2 linked regions of the Lacticaseibacillus paracasei subsp. paracasei genome follow. The protein of the gene in region 1 interacts with the protein of each later gene in a pairwise test. Links are inferred from orthologs where the notes say so. Each region holds a gene or a part of one and is shown on either strand. Other genes may lie near its edges.

The links.
Region 2: the proteins of pepT (region 1) and tpiA interact in binary tests that used the Escherichia coli proteins (3 or more experiments, as listed by UniProt). The link is inferred for Lacticaseibacillus paracasei subsp. paracasei from one-to-one orthologs.

What each region holds. Positions count from the first base shown.
Region 1 is NZ_AP012541.1:307,456-316,383, forward strand. Bases 2,256-5,217 are described here. They hold pepT (peptidase T), read right to left. Parts: upstream 4,380-5,217; coding sequence 3,132-4,379; downstream 2,256-3,131. Other genes in these bases: LBPC_RS01525 (BglG family transcription antiterminator), read right to left, coding at 2,256-2,703; LBPC_RS01535 (peptide ABC transporter substrate-binding protein), read left to right, coding at 4,495-5,217. Also shown: LBPC_RS01520 (M20/M25/M40 family metallo-hydrolase), read right to left, coding at 1-925; more of LBPC_RS01525, read right to left, coding at 910-2,255; more of LBPC_RS01535, read left to right, coding at 5,218-6,135; LBPC_RS01540 (GNAT family N-acetyltransferase), read right to left, coding at 6,370-7,011; LBPC_RS01545 (ECF transporter S component), read left to right, coding at 8,329-8,895; LBPC_RS01550 (ABC transporter ATP-binding protein), read left to right, coding at 8,902-8,928. UniProt on the Escherichia coli protein: Cleaves the N-terminal amino acid of tripeptides.
Region 2 is NZ_AP012541.1:959,533-968,269, reverse strand. What follows is about bases 2,107-4,877. They hold tpiA (triose-phosphate isomerase), read right to left. Parts: upstream 3,985-4,877; coding sequence 3,229-3,984; downstream 2,107-3,228. Other genes in these bases: LBPC_RS04840 (phosphoglycerate kinase), read right to left, coding at 4,059-4,877; eno (phosphopyruvate hydratase), read right to left, coding at 2,107-3,180. Outside these bases: LBPC_RS04860 (hypothetical protein), read right to left, coding at 1-278; LBPC_RS04855 (MFS transporter), read right to left, coding at 284-1,546; more of eno, read right to left, coding at 1,876-2,106; more of LBPC_RS04840, read right to left, coding at 4,878-5,249; gap (type I glyceraldehyde-3-phosphate dehydrogenase), read right to left, coding at 5,441-6,463; LBPC_RS04830 (sugar-binding transcriptional regulator), read right to left, coding at 6,500-7,537; LBPC_RS04825 (Ltp family lipoprotein), read left to right, coding at 8,198-8,737. UniProt on the Escherichia coli protein: Involved in the gluconeogenesis. Catalyzes stereospecifically the conversion of dihydroxyacetone phosphate (DHAP) to D-glyceraldehyde-3-phosphate (G3P).

The sequences.
Region 1 (8,928 bases):
CATAGCGGCATGGCAGAATTGTGACGACAGTCGGAATGCCAACACCGACTTTATGGGCTTCACCACCGTCAGTACCGCCACCGTTAAACATATCCAGCTGCAGCGGCAGGGAGGCGGTTGCGGCAGTTTCTTTCACAAATTGTTGCAACGTGCGATTAGGTGCCAAGGTGCGGTCAAAGTGCGTCAGGATCGGGCCGCTGCCGACTTGGCGTTGGTTCACTTCGCTACGTTCGCGCGGATTTTGGAAGGTGGCGACATCGACGATAAATGCGAGATCAGGCTGGATCAGTTGAGTTGCGGTTTTCGCCCCTCGAATCCCGACCTCCTCACTGCTGGTCGCGGCAAAACGTAAAGTAAACGGTAACTCATCTTCAGCTAATTCCTGCAGCAGGCGTGCGCCGACATAACAGCCCAGCCGGTCATCAAGCGCCTTACCGCCAAAAACGCCATCTGCAGCATACTCGGTGAAGTCAGTCGAAAAAGTGACCATGTCGCCAATGGTGATCCCAAGGGCTGCGACTTCTGCTGCGCTATTGGCACCAACGTCACATAGAATCTGATCAAATGCGGCCAAACTCTCATCACGAATGACCATACCCGGCAGTTTTTGGCCAGAAACCGTGGTCACGCGGACGCTTTGCCAATGACTTGCCAGTGGCTTAACGCCGCCAACCACCATCAACCGCAACAGACCTTCAGGCGTTATCGTGCGCACCATATAGCCGACTTCATCCATATGACCGTAAATCATGACCGAAAACGCTGGTTTAACCGTTCGTTTCGTGAAAATCAATGAGCCAAGGCCATCAGTCTGAACTTTTAGATCGACAGGCTTTAGATAATCGCGCAAAATGGTGCGAACCTCGCCTTCGTTGGACGCGATTGCATCTGCGTTACTTAGCGCAGCCATCAGTTGTAAATCCATGTTTGCTCTGCTCCTTCCAGTGCCGTGCGTAAAATGTTAATGAATCGGGTGAAATCAGTTTGGTGGACGAGTTGCTCGATGACATCTGGCTGTTGCATTAAGGCTGCTAATTGCGTTGTTAGTGTGCGATGCAACGGTAGCTGATCGCGTTTTAATGCGATTAACCAGACTAACTTAACCGGTCGAGAACTGCCGCCAGCACCATTTGGCAAGACCACCACCGCAACGGCGTTCTTTTCAGCATTGAATGACAGGGGATGCGGAATCGCAATGCCGTTGTCATAGATGGTTGCTAAAAAGTTTTCCCGCTGCATCACTGATTCGGCATAATCTGACTGACCACAATAAGAAGTCATGGTGGCGGTCAGTGCGAGCAATAAAGCGTGATAATCTGCCGCCTGACTTGTCTGGAAAAACAACGCCGGTGTTAGTAAATCGACCAACGTGTCAGTATTATTGCTGCGTGCCGCCATTGATAGTTCGTGACGCAGGTTGGCAAAATCCAGATCAGATGCCAATTCATCAATCCGAACGACTGGACAGTCAAACGTCTCGGTTAACTCAGTCACCGTGAACAGTAAATCTGGTTCAAGCTCATGAATTGCAGTGAGTTCATTAAGACCGAATGTCTGGATCACAGCCTCAGGGAAAATGCGGCGCAATCGTAAACACAATAACGTCGCAATCCCGCCGCCAGTGCCACAAAGAACTGCGATCTTATACAGCCGCCGACTCCAAGCCTCGTGTGCCTGTTCGAGCGGGACTAACAGATGAGTAGTCAAATAACCAATCTCGGTTTTTGGTACCGCTATTTGATATTCGCGAGTCAGCCACTGGGCAAATTGGACCGCCCAGTTGAACGCAATCGGGTAGTCACGGGCCAATGGTTCCAGACTTAACCCTGCCAAACTTTGATGTTTCTGCAATCGTCCGATCAGTGCCAACACATGAAAATACATGAGCGACAAAAATTCGGGATGGGTGGCGAAATCAGTTTTGTGCCGCATATCTAAAGCGGTGAAATAAGCTTGCAGTTTTGTTTTCAACAGGTCGTGGTCCAGCCGCGTGGTGAGTTGTTTGTGTTTCGCAGCGAAACTGACGGTCAAAAATTGCCATGCTTCTTCACTAAGCCGACTATCGGCTAATAAGCCAGCAAAAGCCGCTGTCGTTGGCGCAGGCACGGTTGCCTGGCCTTTGACCGCCAGTGACCAACCAACCTCGCCAGCAAACTGCGCCGTGATTGCTGGATCCAACCCCAATGGCATTAAACGCTGACACAAAGTCTGATGATGCGGCGGCAAGCCCCGTTGTTGTAAGGCATGAATGCGACTTTGCCATTCGCCTTGAAGTCGGATACCGTAATGTGCCTTACGTTCCAATTGCAGTGGTGTGCCAATCAGCAACTTTTCCAACTCGCGTAAATCGCGTTGCAACTGTTTTGAACTGATCAGCTCGTGCTCGGCTAACTGCGCCACTGTTAGATACTCGGTCGTGGTCAGCAAGGCGTGCATTAAGGCAGGCAATCGTTTCGCCGGCATGGCCGGTTGTGCTTGATCTTGCAAACTAGCTTGATAAGCAGCAAACTGCGCACTATCGGTGATGGTCAACTGATAACCCACATTGCGGGTAACCGTAATGATAAAACCGGTGTTGTCTTCATTTAATTGCCGAAAATCACTTTGCAGTGTTCGCCGCGAGACCCCCAACGTCGCTGCTAAAGCAGCTGCGGACATCGGCCCGTTGGTTTGTAAAGCGTTGATAATGGTTTGTTCACGCAATGACTCGCCCTCCAATCAGTAAGCGCTTCCATCAACATCGTCATTATGCCGGACAATATAACCAACAAAAAGTCCCACTTTTGCACCTGTTGTTGGCAAAAATGTCACCATTGCAAGTTTGTCCAGATGAAAGCTAAGAAACCCTGAGCATGCTGGTTTATCTCGTTATCCGTCAGGTAGTTTAACAACAAAACAGATTACTGACGAGGTGAAAGCGACTATAATACGATGAGAATCATTACCCGCATAATAAATAGAATAATATTAATAGCGTTGTTTCGTTAATTTCCATCTCCAAAGAGTGTTGTCAAAATATTCTGCAGCAACCATTGGCGATATTTTTATGCAAACAAAAAATCGTTTTTCAGATGATTTCTGAAAAACGATTTAGTGAGTAAATGATTGATCGTCATTGTATCAACTGTATGTTAGTCAACCGTTCCAGCTGCATTCAGTTCGGCCATATGGACCAAGGTCTCAGCAATTTTGCCCATCGCTTCAGTCGAAACTACTTCATAAGGACCGTGAAAGTTGATACCGCCATTGAACAGGTTAGGCGTTGGAATGCCTTGATAAGTAATTTTTGAACCATCAGTGCCGCCACGGAATGGAATTGTCTTAGGTGTCATGCCAGCCGCTTGAATGCCAGCTTCAGCTAAGCGCAGCGGATAGGGATCTTTGTTGATGATGTCGGCCATGTTGTAATACTGGTCATGCATCTCAACTTTAAACCGCGGATGGTCAAATGGGGCGTTCAACTCATCAATGGTTTTCATAAAGTAGGCTTTGCGCGCATCAAACTTTTGGCGATCAAAATCCCGGATAATATAAACCAACTGAGCATCGCTGATTTCGCCATGGAATTTCAGTAACAGGAAGTAACCTTCATGGCCGTCACTGAATTCAGGTCGATCGAACAGTGGCAATGCTGCATCCAATTGCCGACCAAGTGTATTGGCGTTAATCATCAAATCCTTCGCCTCGCCGGGATGAACCGAGGTACCTTCGATGGTCACCGTTGCCTGTGCAGCGTTAAAGGTTTCATATTCAATTTGGCCAGGATCGCCATTGTCCAAAGTGTAGGCAAAATCAGTCGCAAATCCCTTAGCATCAAATTTATCCGCACCAGTCCCGATTTCTTCATCAGGGCCGAAGCCGAATTTGATCAAGCCATGCTTCACTTCCGGATGAGCCAACAGATAACGGGCGGTGGCTACCGCGCCAGCAATCCCGGCTTTATCATCTACCCCCAACAATGTGGTGCCATCACCGGTAATTAAAGTTTGGCCAAAATACCGTTTCAATGCTGGAAACTGCTCAACAGTCAGGCTCAGGCCGTTATCAAAATGAATCGGTTTGCCATCGTAATTAGGATGCACTTGCGGTTGCACATTTTCCGCATTGTAATCCGCGGTATCCAAATGCGCGATGATCCCAAAACTTTTTGTCGGCTTGTCAATGTTGGCCGGCAGTGTGGCCGTCACAAAACCGTTGGCCGGATTAAGACCGACATCTTGGAGTCCCAAGTCCTTCAGTTGTGCGACTAAAAGCTTAGCCAATTCAGTCTGGCCTGGCGTTGAGGGCGTGGTGTCACGCCCTGGATAGGAGCGTGTATTGACCTTAGCGTACCGAATAAAGTCAGATTGTAACTGTGGCAAATCAATGTGTATTGTCAATGAAATCCCTGCCTTTCGATGAGAAAAATATTAATATTGCATTGCAATAAGTTTGGATCTGGCTTAGTATTTTGTCAATAGTTGATTGTTACCGCGATTTTTGGAGGGAATACATATGTTTAAGTTAAAAAAATGGACACTGATGTTGCCACTCGCTGCATTGGCGTTGGTAGCTGCTGGCTGTTCGTCAAACAGCAGTAGTAGTACAAGTCAATCGAAGAAGGCTCAGACGCTAAATTGGTCAGAAATTTCTTCCATTGTGACCAATGATCCATCTATGTCGACAGATACCGTGTCTTTTCAAATGATGACGAATACGCAGGAAGGGATTTATCGGCTAACAGACAAAGGACAAAAGACTCAATTGGCTTTGGCCAAAAAGGTGACCACTAGTAAGGACGGCATGACTTACAATGTGACCTTGCGTAATGCAAAATGGAGTAATGGCGATCCGATCACGGCACAGGATTTCGTTTATAGTTGGCAACGCACAGTGGATCCTAAAACGAAGGCAACAGATGCCTTTTACTTCGCGCCAGTTAAGAATGCCAGTGCTATTATTAAAGGCACTAAACCTGCGAGTGATTTAGGGATTAAGGCGACAGATAGCAAACATCTGACGATCACACTGGAGAATCCAACGGCTTACTTCAAGAAAATGTTAGCTTTCCCATTATATTATCCGCAAAACCAAAAAACTGTTGAAAAATATGGCAAATCATACGGGACAACATCATCTGCGCAGGTTTATAGTGGTCCATTTAAATTAACAAAATGGAACGGCGCCAGTGATAGCTGGACGTTGGTTAAGAATCCAGAATATTGGGACAAAAAGAATGTTAAGTTGAGCAAAGTCAACGAGACAGTGATCAAGGATGTTCAAACAGGTATGAACCTTTATCAGACCAACAAACTTGATTCAATTGTTCTCACTGGTGAGCAGGCCGCAGCACATCTTAATGATAAGGATGCGATTAAGCGTCTGTCATCCAATATGACACGAGTTGACTTGAATCAAAAACAGGTACCGGCTTTTAAAAATCTCAAAATTCGGCAAGCCTTTTCAATGGTCGTTGATCGCAATGCGGTCACTAAGAACGTCTTAAAGGACGGTTCCAAACCAGCGTTGGGCTTCGTGCCAATTGGGTTACAGACCAACCAAAAAACAGGTGCTGATTTTGCCCAGACAACGCAGGTCAAGAGTGCTGTTGCTTATAACAAGGCAAAGGCCAAGAAGCTATTTGCAGAAGGTATGAAAGAATCTGGTCAGAGTGAGCTTAACCTGACGCTGTTGGCAGACGATGCTGACGTTTCTAAGCAAGTTGCTGAATACTTACAAGGGGCTTTCGAAAGTTTGCCGCATGTCAAAGTTACGATTAAGAGCATTCCTAAGGCGCAACGGCTACAAGCCATGATGTCTGGTAATTACGATATGGTTGTGACTGGTTGGCAATCAATCTTCGCCGATGCCTACAACTTCCTTGATGTTTGGATCAGCAATTCTGGCTACAACACTTCTGGTTATAAAAATACCAAACTTGATCAATTACTTAGCGAAACTGAGACTAAGTACGGCAATGAACCGCAGAAACGTTGGACAATGCTGCAAGATGCTGAAAAGATCTTGATGAACGATCAAGGCACGTTGCCACTGTATCAGGCGAATAACCTGCAACTGCTGCGGCCAACGGTCAAGGGCGTATCGTTTAATCCAAACGGCACCCCGTATGACTTCAAGACGGCGTATATCAAGTAGTCACGAACAACATGCTTAATCAAAATAGCGCATCATGCCGCTGGGGCTTTCCCCAGTAAGCATGACGCGCTATTTTTTTGAGTGCAAGCCAGCCTAGTTAGAAACCGGAGAGTAAGCGGCTTTGGGTGTGTTGACCAATGCGACTACGGTCCTGACACGCAGGTTTCTCGGCTGGGGAACTCGTTATGGTAGACGGCGATGCATGTTCACTTCAAAACCCATTCATGGCTGGCATCACGACTTTAACACAGAGTGACTCAAAATATAGAAGGCTTCTTGACTAGCCTGATAGCCCTTTGCCTTGGTTGGAAAGGTGGCATCAAAACGTGCTGCGGCTTCTTTGTCATAACCCATCGCCGAGCTCTCGTGATAAGTCCACTTTCTGCCATCCAGTACATTTGGTTTGAGAACCTTCACGAGCATGGCAGTGGGCTGCGTGTTATTTGCCGCCCAGACATTGAACTTCTGGCAACTCTTAAACCCGCGCTCGACATAGTTGTCGGGATCGCCAAAAATCACGATGGTGTCGTAACCAAGTTCAACAGCTCGCTTCATGGACACTTCCATCAATTGCTTACCGAAACCTTGCCGTTGAAAGGCTGGATCAATGGCGACCGGACCAAATGTGAGAATCGTTTTCTCAACAACGGCTTCATCAATTAATTTAGCCTTGGTATACATAATATTGCCAATCACTTGTGCATTGCGTTCAAGCACAAGAGCCAGTTCAGGAACGAAATCGGCATGATCTCGAATGATATGCGCTAAATAATGTTCATCAGCGCCGGGGACATAAAGATTCCAGAAAGCATTGCGATGAATAGTTTCAACTTGTCGATAATCTGACGGTTGTTCAGGGCGAATCGTGGTTGTCATGGGGCCCTCCTTAAAAGGACATGATGATTAATAATGGCTTTGATCATTACTTCTAAAAAATATTAGATAAAAATATGTGGAACAAAAAGAATGATATATGCTTCATTTTACCTAGAGATGAAGGCTTGTAAATTTCGAATGAGCTTTGTTAAAAAGCGGTATAGTTGACACGAAGGCATGACGGAATCAGTTATTCTGATAGACTGATTGCAACACAGAAAAGGATAATGAGCGGTGGTATCGGATCAGAGAGGTGGTGGTGCGTATGGGGAAACCTATCAGCCACACATTGATGTGAAAGGTACACAAGCTTGTCTGTGGTCGCTGCATTAACGACGATCACGGCCTGCGTGGTTTCGTGCATGGTACTGGTGGTCGCCCTAACAAGGCTGGTCAAAGCCAGTACCAGACTGCTACTAGCAGTGGCCGAATTCCAACAGGCGCTCGACAAAGTTCGAGAAAAATAGGCAAACTAAAAGCCGCAGTCCTTCAGCTGGGATTTCGCGGCTTTTAGTTGCCTATTCTAGTAGCCATCGTTCATTGGATGGTTCTGTGAGGGCACTTTGCCCGGCCGTTGCGTTCCAGCGCAACGGCTTTTTCTGATTTCAGTATAGCATGACTTGTGAGTCTTTTTCTAGTGTATGAATCATTTTTGAGTACAGTGTAGGCAACATGTTGATCGAAGTCAGTATCAGGTTTCTGCGCGAGTGAAAGCGTTTTAGCAGTGGCCGAATTCCAACAGGCGCTCGACAAAGTTCGAGAAAAATAGGCAAACTAAAAGCCGCACTTCCTTCGCTGGGACTTCGCGGCTTTTAGTTGCCTATTCTAGTAGCCATCGTTCATTGGATGGTTCTGTGAGGGCATTTCTGCCCGGCCGTTGCGCTGACACGCGGCGGCTTTTTCTGTTTCAAGAATAGCATGACTTGTGAGTCTTTTTCTAGTGGAGAAATCATTTTAAGCACGGCGAACGCAATCCGTTGATATCAAGTTCAGTATCAGGTTTCTGCGTCAGTTGACACTTGCCTGCTAGCGGTTCCAAATAAAACATGATATACTCCCTTTACAATCGAATAGAAACATTTGGGGTGCTGTAAAGCTGAGATGATACCCATGGAACCTGATGCAGTTAGGACTGCCGCAGGGAAATGTCGAAGAAGTGAATCGTTCTGTAACGATGCTTGTTTGTGTTTTCATGGGCCCCACCAAATTTTGGTGATGGGTCCTTTTTTGAACATGAATAGGTGTTGGCGTGATTGGTAATGATTCGCGTTTTTAGCCCCCGTCTGTCTTTATTTGAGGAAAACGGGGGTTATTTTGATGGATAAATGGTCTTTGCGCGATGTGGTTTTGCTGGCGTTTTTAGCCTTCCTCTTCGGCGGTGTTTTCATGGGTGCCGATGCAATTTATGCCGTTGTAGCAGCTGCTTTGACACCGCTGGGTTATGCACCGTTTGCCAATGAATTGTTGTTTGGCATGTGGGTGATGGCGGCGCCGATGACGACGATGCTGTTGCGAAAAAAAGGCAGTTCAATTTTAGGCGAATGTTTCGCTGCTTTAGCGGAGATGCTTTACGGGTCGTACTTTGGCCCAGCAGTCTTGCTTTCTGGATTTGTTCAAGGTTTGGGCAGCGAGGCCGGCTTTATGGTGACACGTTATCGGCGTTATGACGTCGTGAGTCTTTTGTACGCAGCGATTGGGACCACGGTGTTCAGTTTTACCTACGAGTATTTCAAACTTGGATACGGCGCTTACAGTCTTGGCATGATTTTGGCGCTTGTGGTGGTTCGCTTGTTGTCAGTGATCTTTTTCGGCGTTGTGCTGGTCCAACTCGTTCTGAAACTTTATGAACAGGCGGCTGGTGCCAAGCACTTGGCTAGCAGGTAGCGGCAAATGAGTATTGTGTTAAAAGCGATACGG
Region 2 (8,737 bases), 650 kb from region 1 along the record:
CATGTTTGGATCATGACGCTGGGAAAGGTCCAGGCTAACACGTTGTACAGCAAAGTTAGCACCAGTGTCAGCACATACCAGTAACGGTGCGTAGGATCCATGAACCAGCCAATCAACGCATAAATGATCAACCCGTATAAAAGCACAATCCCGATTAAAACAACTAAGGCGCCAAAAATCTGGCCAGATGCTCGCAAGCCGACATCCCACGTCATCCATAACATCGTCAATCCTAAAACAACTTCTAGCCGAGCAAACACGGTGAAAAATTTTTTCATACGATCTATCCCCTTTTAGTCAAATCTGATGACCCATCTGCTTGCAACTGGCGGTCATATTCACGGGTGATCTTCAAGCCGAACATAACGCCAGCGGCCAGTAACACGCCGATCCCTGCAACTACAAATAAAGTTGCGACACCAAAGCGATCGGCGATGGGACCAGCAAAGATCAAGCCGACCGGCCCTGGCAGACTCATTAGCGCATTCAAAATCCCCATAACCCGTCCGAGCGTCTCAGGAGCATAGCTTTGCTGATACATCGCGATCAGAGGCGTGTTGAAAAACGGCCAAGCTAAGCCAGCAACGCCATTCAAGATAAGAAACCATAAAAAGCCATTTTCAGTTCGTGGCAAAACACCACTTAATCCAAACGTCACGCCAATGACCACCATCCCCCAGACAATCGGATGAATACGATCACGAAAATGGCCAAAGACGCTAATGAGCAGGCCGCCAAGTAACGAGCCAGCAAAATAAACAACTTCAATCAACCCAGCTTGACCGACAGTGCCATGAAAATAACGCATGGTCATTAAAGGATACATACTAGCGGCTGGCATGAAGGCAAACGTCGTCAACATGCCAATTAAAGTCATATACCACAGGCCACGATTGCCTCGCAACAATTGCCACCCGACCTTGGCATCCTGCGCAACATGGACGGTTGTCCCGACCAAGCGATTTTCTGGAATACTAACGAACAACAGCAAGCTGACTCCTAGAATCGCACCTAAAACATCTAACAAAATCAAAAGCGGCATCGGCATCAGGCCAAAAAGGACAGCTCCCAGTGCCGGCGCAATAATCATGTTCGCCGAATTCACTACACCGAGTTGACCGTTCACGCGCGTCAACTGATCACCAGGGACCATGGTTGGCAAAATAGCCTGAATCGTCGGCATCTGGAATGTTTGTGCCAACGCCCGCACCAGCAACGACACAAAGATCAGCCAAACAGGAAAAAAGCCACCGAACTCGCCAACGGCACTCAAAATAAGTGCCACCATAGCGGCGACAATATCCGGTACAATCAACAACATTTTCTTGTTCAAGCGATCAATATAAGGCCCGACAAAAGGACTCAGCAAAATCGTCGGCAACATACCTAATAAAGTAGCAATGCTGAGAATCGTTGCAGAACCAGTTTTAGCCGTTAAGTGCCAAATGATCGCATACTGAACCGTCATACTGGTAATGCCAGAAAGAAATTGACCAAGCAAAAAGATAGCAATGTTTCGTTGCCAATGAGGTGGCGTCGTTTGCATAGAAAACTGTCCTTTCATTTGTGCTTATCCCTAGTATACAGAAAGGTGCACCCGACAACCGCGATTCAGTCTCACCGATTAAAAAATCCTGATTCTTTCAACCCAAGCGACCTCGCTAAAACCACGCCATTTGGTCGAAGCCACTTATGTTCCGGCTTCTAAGCGCTCCTGTTCGCGCACAATTAAACGCGCTCGCTGGCGCAGAAACCTGCATGTAAGGACCTTGAACTTACAAACTCTGGTTTCTAACCGCGCCAGCTCACGCTCCACAAAAAAAGCACGCTCCTTAACGGAAACGTGCTTTCCAAGCTGCCAACTAATTAAGCAAATTAGTCGATTGCTTTCACATTGTAGAAGGACTTGCGGCCCTTGTACAAGGATTGTGCACCCAGTTGATCTTCGATCCGCATTAACTGGTTGTACTTAGCGATACGATCTGTCCGGCTCATTGAACCAGTCTTGATCTGGCCAGCGTTGGTTGCAACAACCAAGTCAGCAATCGTTGTATCTTCAGTTTCACCGGAACGATGTGAAACAACAGCTGTGTAACCAGCTTCTTTAGCCATTTCGATGGCTTCGAAGGTTTCGGTCAATGTACCGATCTGGTTCAGCTTGATCAGGATGGAGTTAGCAACACCCATATCGATACCCTTCTTCAGGTAGTCGGTGTTGGTAACAAACAGATCATCACCAACGATTTGGACTTTGTCGCCCATCTTCTTGGTGAATGTCTGCCAGCCTTCCCAGTCGTTTTCGTCGATAGGATCTTCAACAGAAACAATTGGGTACTTGTTAATGTAACCATCAATCATGTCGGTCCATTCTTCAGTGGTGTACTTCTTGTCAGGGTTAGACCACTTGGTTGTGTATGTCTTGCTCTCGGCATCGTACATTTCTGAAGCAGCAACGTCAAAGGCCAAAGCAATGTCGTCGCCTGGCTTGTAGCCAGCCTTCTTGATTGCTTCAACAAGAAGTTCGAAGGCTTCTTCGTTATCCTTCAAGTTCGGGGCAAAGCCGCCTTCATCACCAACAGCGGTGATGTCGCCTTTACTCTTCAACAGTGCCTGTAAAGCATGGAAGGTTTCTGAACCCATCCGAACAGCTTCACGAACGCTCTTAGCGCCAACAGGCATGATCATGAATTCCTGGAAGTCAACGGTGTTGGTTGAGTGTGCACCACCATTGAGGACGTTCATCATTGGCGTTGGCAGAACGTGGGCATTCGGGCCGCCAAGATATTGATACAATGGCAGGCCAACTTCATCAGCAGCAGCACGGGCTGCAGCCAAGGAAACACCCAAGATAGCATTGGCGCCAAACTTGCCCTTGTTCGGGGTACCGTCAAGGTCAATCATGGTTTGGTCAATCAGGCGTTGTTCAGTCACGTCAAGGCCAATAACCGCCTTAGCGATTTCGTTGTTCACATGACCAACGGCCTTCAAAACACCCTTGCCGCCAAAACGATCCTTGTCACCATCACGAAGTTCAACGGCTTCGTGTTCACCGGTTGAAGCACCTGATGGTACCAACGCACGGCCAAAGCCGCCGTCTTCAGTGTACAATTCAACTTCAACAGTAGGGTTGCCACGGGAGTCTAAGACTTCGCGTGCCAATACATCAGTAATGATAGACATAAATTCTTCTCCTTTTTGCCAGAAGGCTGTTTAATAGTAGAACCCAGATTAATCTTGGTAGTTAGCCAAGGCGATGAAACTTTCAGGATCCATCGAAGCGCCACCGACTAAACCGCCATCGATATCAGGCTTAGCCATTAATTCCTTGACGTTCGCTGGTTTAACAGAGCCGCCGTAAAGAATACGAACAGCATCTGCCGTATCTTTATTATACAACTTCTCAACCGTTGCACGAATATGTGCGACAACTTCTTGTGCCTGATCGGCAGTTGCCGTCTTACCTGTCCCGATAGCCCAGATTGGTTCATAGGCTAAGACTGAAACTTTGACTTGGTCAGCACTTAAACCGGCCAAAGCAGCTTCAATCTGTGAAGCAACCCAGTCTTCGGTTTGGCCAGCTTCGCGCTGAGCCAAACTTTCGCCGCAGCAAATGATTGGCAAAAGATTGTTCTTAAAGATGGCCTTAGCCTTCTTATTGATATCTTCATCGGTTTCGTGGAAATAGCCGCGACGTTCGCTGTGACCGATAATGACGTAATCAACGTTCATTTCTTTCAAAGCTTTCGGGCTGGTTTCACCAGTGAAGGCACCTTCGTCTTCAAAGTAGCAGTTTTCAGCCGCCGTCTTCAAAGGTGTGCCTTCAGCGCCAGCAACTAAGGTGGTCAAATCAATGGCAGGTGCGCCAATGACAGTCTCAACCTTGCTTGCATCAGGCAACTTGCCTTTAACGCCGTCTAAGAATTCTTGCGTTTCCTTAGGATTTTTGTTCATTTTCCAGTTACCAGCAATGAATGGTGTACGCATGGCATATCTTCCTTTCATATGTACCGACAGACACCGTCTGCCGGTAGTGACTGTTAGATCAGCATGCCTGACAATTACTTGTCAGAAATAGCTGCGATACCTGGCAAGGTCTTGCCTTCAAGATATTCAAGGCTAGCGCCACCGCCAGTGGAAATATGGGTAATCTTAGGTGCAATACCCAATTGCTTAGCAGCAGCTGTTGAATCGCCGCCGCCGATAATTGTAGTAGCATCCTTCAAGTCGCCAAGGGCACGGCCGACTTCAAGGGTCCCTTCAGCATAGTTGCTCATTTCGAAGACACCCATTGGGCCATTCCAAACAACGGTCTTGGCACCTTGCAAAGCATCTTTGAATTCTTTGATTGTCTTCGGGCCGATATCCAAGGCCATATAGCCATCAGGAATGTCGCCGTCAACAACTTTATGTGGGGCATCGTTAGAGAATTCAGTTGCAACAACGGAATCAACCGGCAAAAGCAGCTTGTCGCCAGCCTGATCCATGATCTTCTTGGCAAGTTCGATCTTGTCTTTTTCAACCAAAGACTTACCGATGCTCATACCCTTAGCAGCATAGAAAGTATAGGTCATGCCGCCGCCGATAAGAATCTTATCAGCCTTAGGTACCAAGTTTTCGATCACGCCGATCTTATCGGAAACCTTTGCACCACCCAAGATAGCAATGAATGGGTGTTTCGGGTTGTCAACGGCATCGCCTAAGAACTTGATTTCCTTTTCCATCAAGAAGCCGGCAGCAGTTTGCTTCATGTTGGAAGCAATGCCGACGTTTGAAGCATGGCTGCGGTGTGCAGTCCCAAAGGCATCGTTAACGAATAAGTCGCCAAGACTTGCCCAGTACTTGCCAAGTTCAGGATCGTTGCCGGATTCTTTCTTGCCGTCAAGATCTTCAAACCGGGTGTTTTCCATAACAAGAACGTCGCCATCATTCATCTTGTTGATAGCATCTTCAAGTTCCTTGCCGCGAGTTGCCGGGACAAATGTCACTGGCTTCTTCAGCAATTCACTCAAACGTTCTGCAACTGGCTTCAAGGTCAGCTTAGCCTTGTCTTCTTCGGTCTTGACACGGCCGAGATGTGACAAAAGGATTGCCTTGCCACCATGATCAATAACATACTGGATGGTTGGCAATGCTGCCACGATCCGGTTATCATCACCGATAACACCATCTTTGATCGGCACGTTGAAGTCAACGCGGATCAGAACTTTTTTGTCCTTAACATCTAAGTCTGAAACAATTAATTTAGCCAAGAGAAATGACCTCCTATTTTTCCTAAAGATGACTTAACTTCAAGTAACGACCGCTTAACACCAGAAATAAGCGCTCGTTTTCAGCAGGATGCTAAAACATCCTGAGAATTGATCGCCTATTTCCAAAAAAAAGCGGAGGGAGTAAGCTCCCTCCGCTTCGGATGTTGCGGCTAGAAAAGCGTTACTCCGGATTAGAGAGTAGCAAATTTCAGCAAGGTACGGATCATCTGGCAAGTAAAGCCATATTCGTTATCGTACCAAGCAACCGTCTTAACTAATTGATAGTCACCAGCAGTTGTAACTTCGGTCTGTGTAGGATCAAAGATTGAACCTTGTGTCGTACCGATAACATCGGAAGATACGATTTCGTCTTCGTTCCAGCCAAAGCTAGGGTTGTTTTCGGTGTGCTTCTTGATAGCTTCGTTAACTTGGTCAGCAGTAACGTTCTTGGTCTTCAAGATGGAAACCAATTCGGTCAAAGAACCGTCAACAACAGAAACACGCTGTGCGTGACCCTGCAACTTGCCGTTCAATTCTGGGATAACCAAACCGATAGCCTTAGCAGCACCTGTGCTGTGAGGAATCGTGTTAGCAGCAGCGGAACGTGCAGCGCGCAGGTTGCCACCGCGAACTGGGCCGTCAAGCAACATCTGAGTTGAGGTGTAAGCATGAACGGTGGTCATGGTACCAACTTCGATGCCGAATTCCTTGTTCAGGAAGTAAGCCATTGGTGCCAAGCAGTTGGTTGTGCAAGAACCAGCAGAAACAATCTTGTCGTCTGCATTCAGAGTGTCATCGTTGACGTTGTAAACGATGGTCTTCATCTTGCCGGCTGGGGCAGAAATCAGAACACGCTTTGCGCCTGCGTCCAAATGAGCTTGTGACTTTTCAGCAGAGGTGTAGAAGCCTGTGCATTCAAGAACATAGTCAACGCCATCGTTCTTAACCCAAGGAATATTCTGGGCTTGCGGTTCTGCGTAGACACGGTATTCTTTACCGTCAACGACGATACCGTTATCGGTTGCACTAACTTCACCAGGGAAAGTACCGTGGGTTGAATCATACTTCAGCAAGTGAGCCAGCATGGTTGGGCTGGTCAGATCGTTAATTGCAACAACCTGGATGTCATTGCTCTTTGCACCCAATTCGTAAATACGACGGAATGCCAAACGACCGATACGGCCAAAACCATTAATACCAATCTTAACAGTCATGCTAAAATTTCCTCCTTTAGGAAATAAGGTTTTATTCTAACGGGTTGCCCCAGTTAAAATCGAATTAGTTGCACCGACGTCTGTTAACAGCCACGTCCGACTCGGTGCGTGTTGCATATATGCCGCAATTGCTTTGGACTTACTTTTGCCAGCAGCAACAGCGAATACATACGGTATATGATCAAGATCCGCGAGCTGTAAACCAATCTGCGGTATCTTGTAAACGACCTTGCCGCTCGCATCGTAGAAAACACCGAATGCTTCGGCAACGGCATGTTTGGCTTTCAACATGCTGATCGTGTCAGATGACATGCCACGGCGACGAGCCATGACTAAAGCGTCACCCACACTATGAATCACGACCTGAGCCTTATCAATCAGCCCTAAAACCTCTTTAACAGAAGGCTCTTTAATCAATGATTCGTAGGATTCCGAGCTAAGATTTTCCGGTACATACAACGCTCGGTAGTTGCTGTCGGTTGCTTCCGCCATCGCAGCAGCAATCGAGTTGGCCTGAATCGTCACCGCTTCGCCTAAGCCACCGCGAGCAGGGACAAACGTCAATTCACGTCCTGCAGACAACTGAAATGTCAGCTGCCTTGCAAGATGTGCCATTGTCGTTCCACCCATCACGGCAACCGTCAAGCGACCCGGCGGCAGCAGTAATTGTAAGGTCGAATTCAACGTCTTCCCCAGCTCATCAAGCACCCGACCACTTTGATCGGCATCGCCAGATACGACCAAACAATGATCGATTTGAAGCTGGGCAGCAAGTCGTTTTTCATCATCCTTAATTCCTAACAGCTGATTCATAAGATGATCAAGGCCATGAAATGTCTCTAACCCTTTTGCTGTTAGCACCATGCCAGATTTTGAGCTTTCCAACAAACCTTGACTACGCAGAAAATCCGTTTCTGTGCGCAAAGCACGTTCTGAGATCTTCATCTGTTCGGCCAACGTTCGCCGGCCAACTGGTGCCATCCAGTTAATAAATTGAAGGACCTGATAGCGTTTAGTGACAACGCCCATCAGATCAGGCGCGATCGCTTTGAGCCACGCAAGTTCAGTATGCATAAGGCACGTCCTTCTTTAATGGGTCATTTCACGTCCCTCCGAGTCGTTCGCCGACCCAGCAAGCTGAAAAAAATTAGGAACCCAACAAATGCTGTTTTCCTTTACCAACAAGACCAATTGTAGCAGGGGTTCCGCTTTATCGCAAGTCTGCGGCCCTAATCGTCCAGAAACAATCACATATTCGGCAAACTTGGAACATCTATTTTATTGATGTGAAGATTATTCGGATTTTACTAAAATCTGGTCCCCTCTTGCAGCCTTTTTTGAAAGCGAGTTTCGGGTTGTTTCTAATGGAATTTTCATGCGAGGGAAAGTGGCTCATTTCGTGTATAAAGTCACTAATAGCATACATCGTTTTTTCACTAGTGCATTTTGTTGAGTTCAATTTTCAGGCACGTAAACTCACCTTTCATAAAGGGAAAGTTGTTCATTCAAAATTTAACAATTCACGATTGGATCACGATTTCCCCTAAATAAGCATTGAGATTTGCTAAATTTAGCAATTTTGCATATGATAATTGAAAGCGGTTTCTTTGTGAGCGGAAAGGATGTTAACCGCAAAGTGACAACATTACTTGAGAAAGGGAGGCTTAGTTCTAGCTACAGCTAATTTTTGATTTCACTGCACCTTTTTAAGAAATCTTCATGGGGGAGTTCAAAATGAAGAAAAAGAAACCAATTTACAAGCGAATCTGGTTTTGGATCATTGTGGTTTTATTCATCATTGTTGGCGTGAATATGACGGGAAGTAAAACAAACAACTCAAATACCGCTGCGGAGAGTTCATCCTCTTCAGCGGCTGACAAAAGCGACCAGCAATCAAGTGTGGCGTCAGAGGCTACAAGCGAAAGTAAGACAGCAAATGTTCCGGCAGAATATCAATCTGCTTTGAATAAGGGAACTACCTACGCATCTGCAATGAACATGTCAAAAGCAGGCGTTTACGATCAATTAGTTTCGCAAAGTGGCGAAAAGTTTTCGGCCGAAGCGGCTCAATATGCAATTGATCACCTTAAAGCTGATTGGAATAAAAACGCGTTGAACAAAGCTAAGAGTTATGCCGATTCAATGCATATGTCAAAGGCAGGCATCTATGATCAACTGACCTCTCAAAGCGGTGAAAAGTTTACGGCAGAAGAAGCGAACTATGCCATTGAAAATGTCAAAGCCGATTGGAATAAAAATGCACTTGCCAAAGCA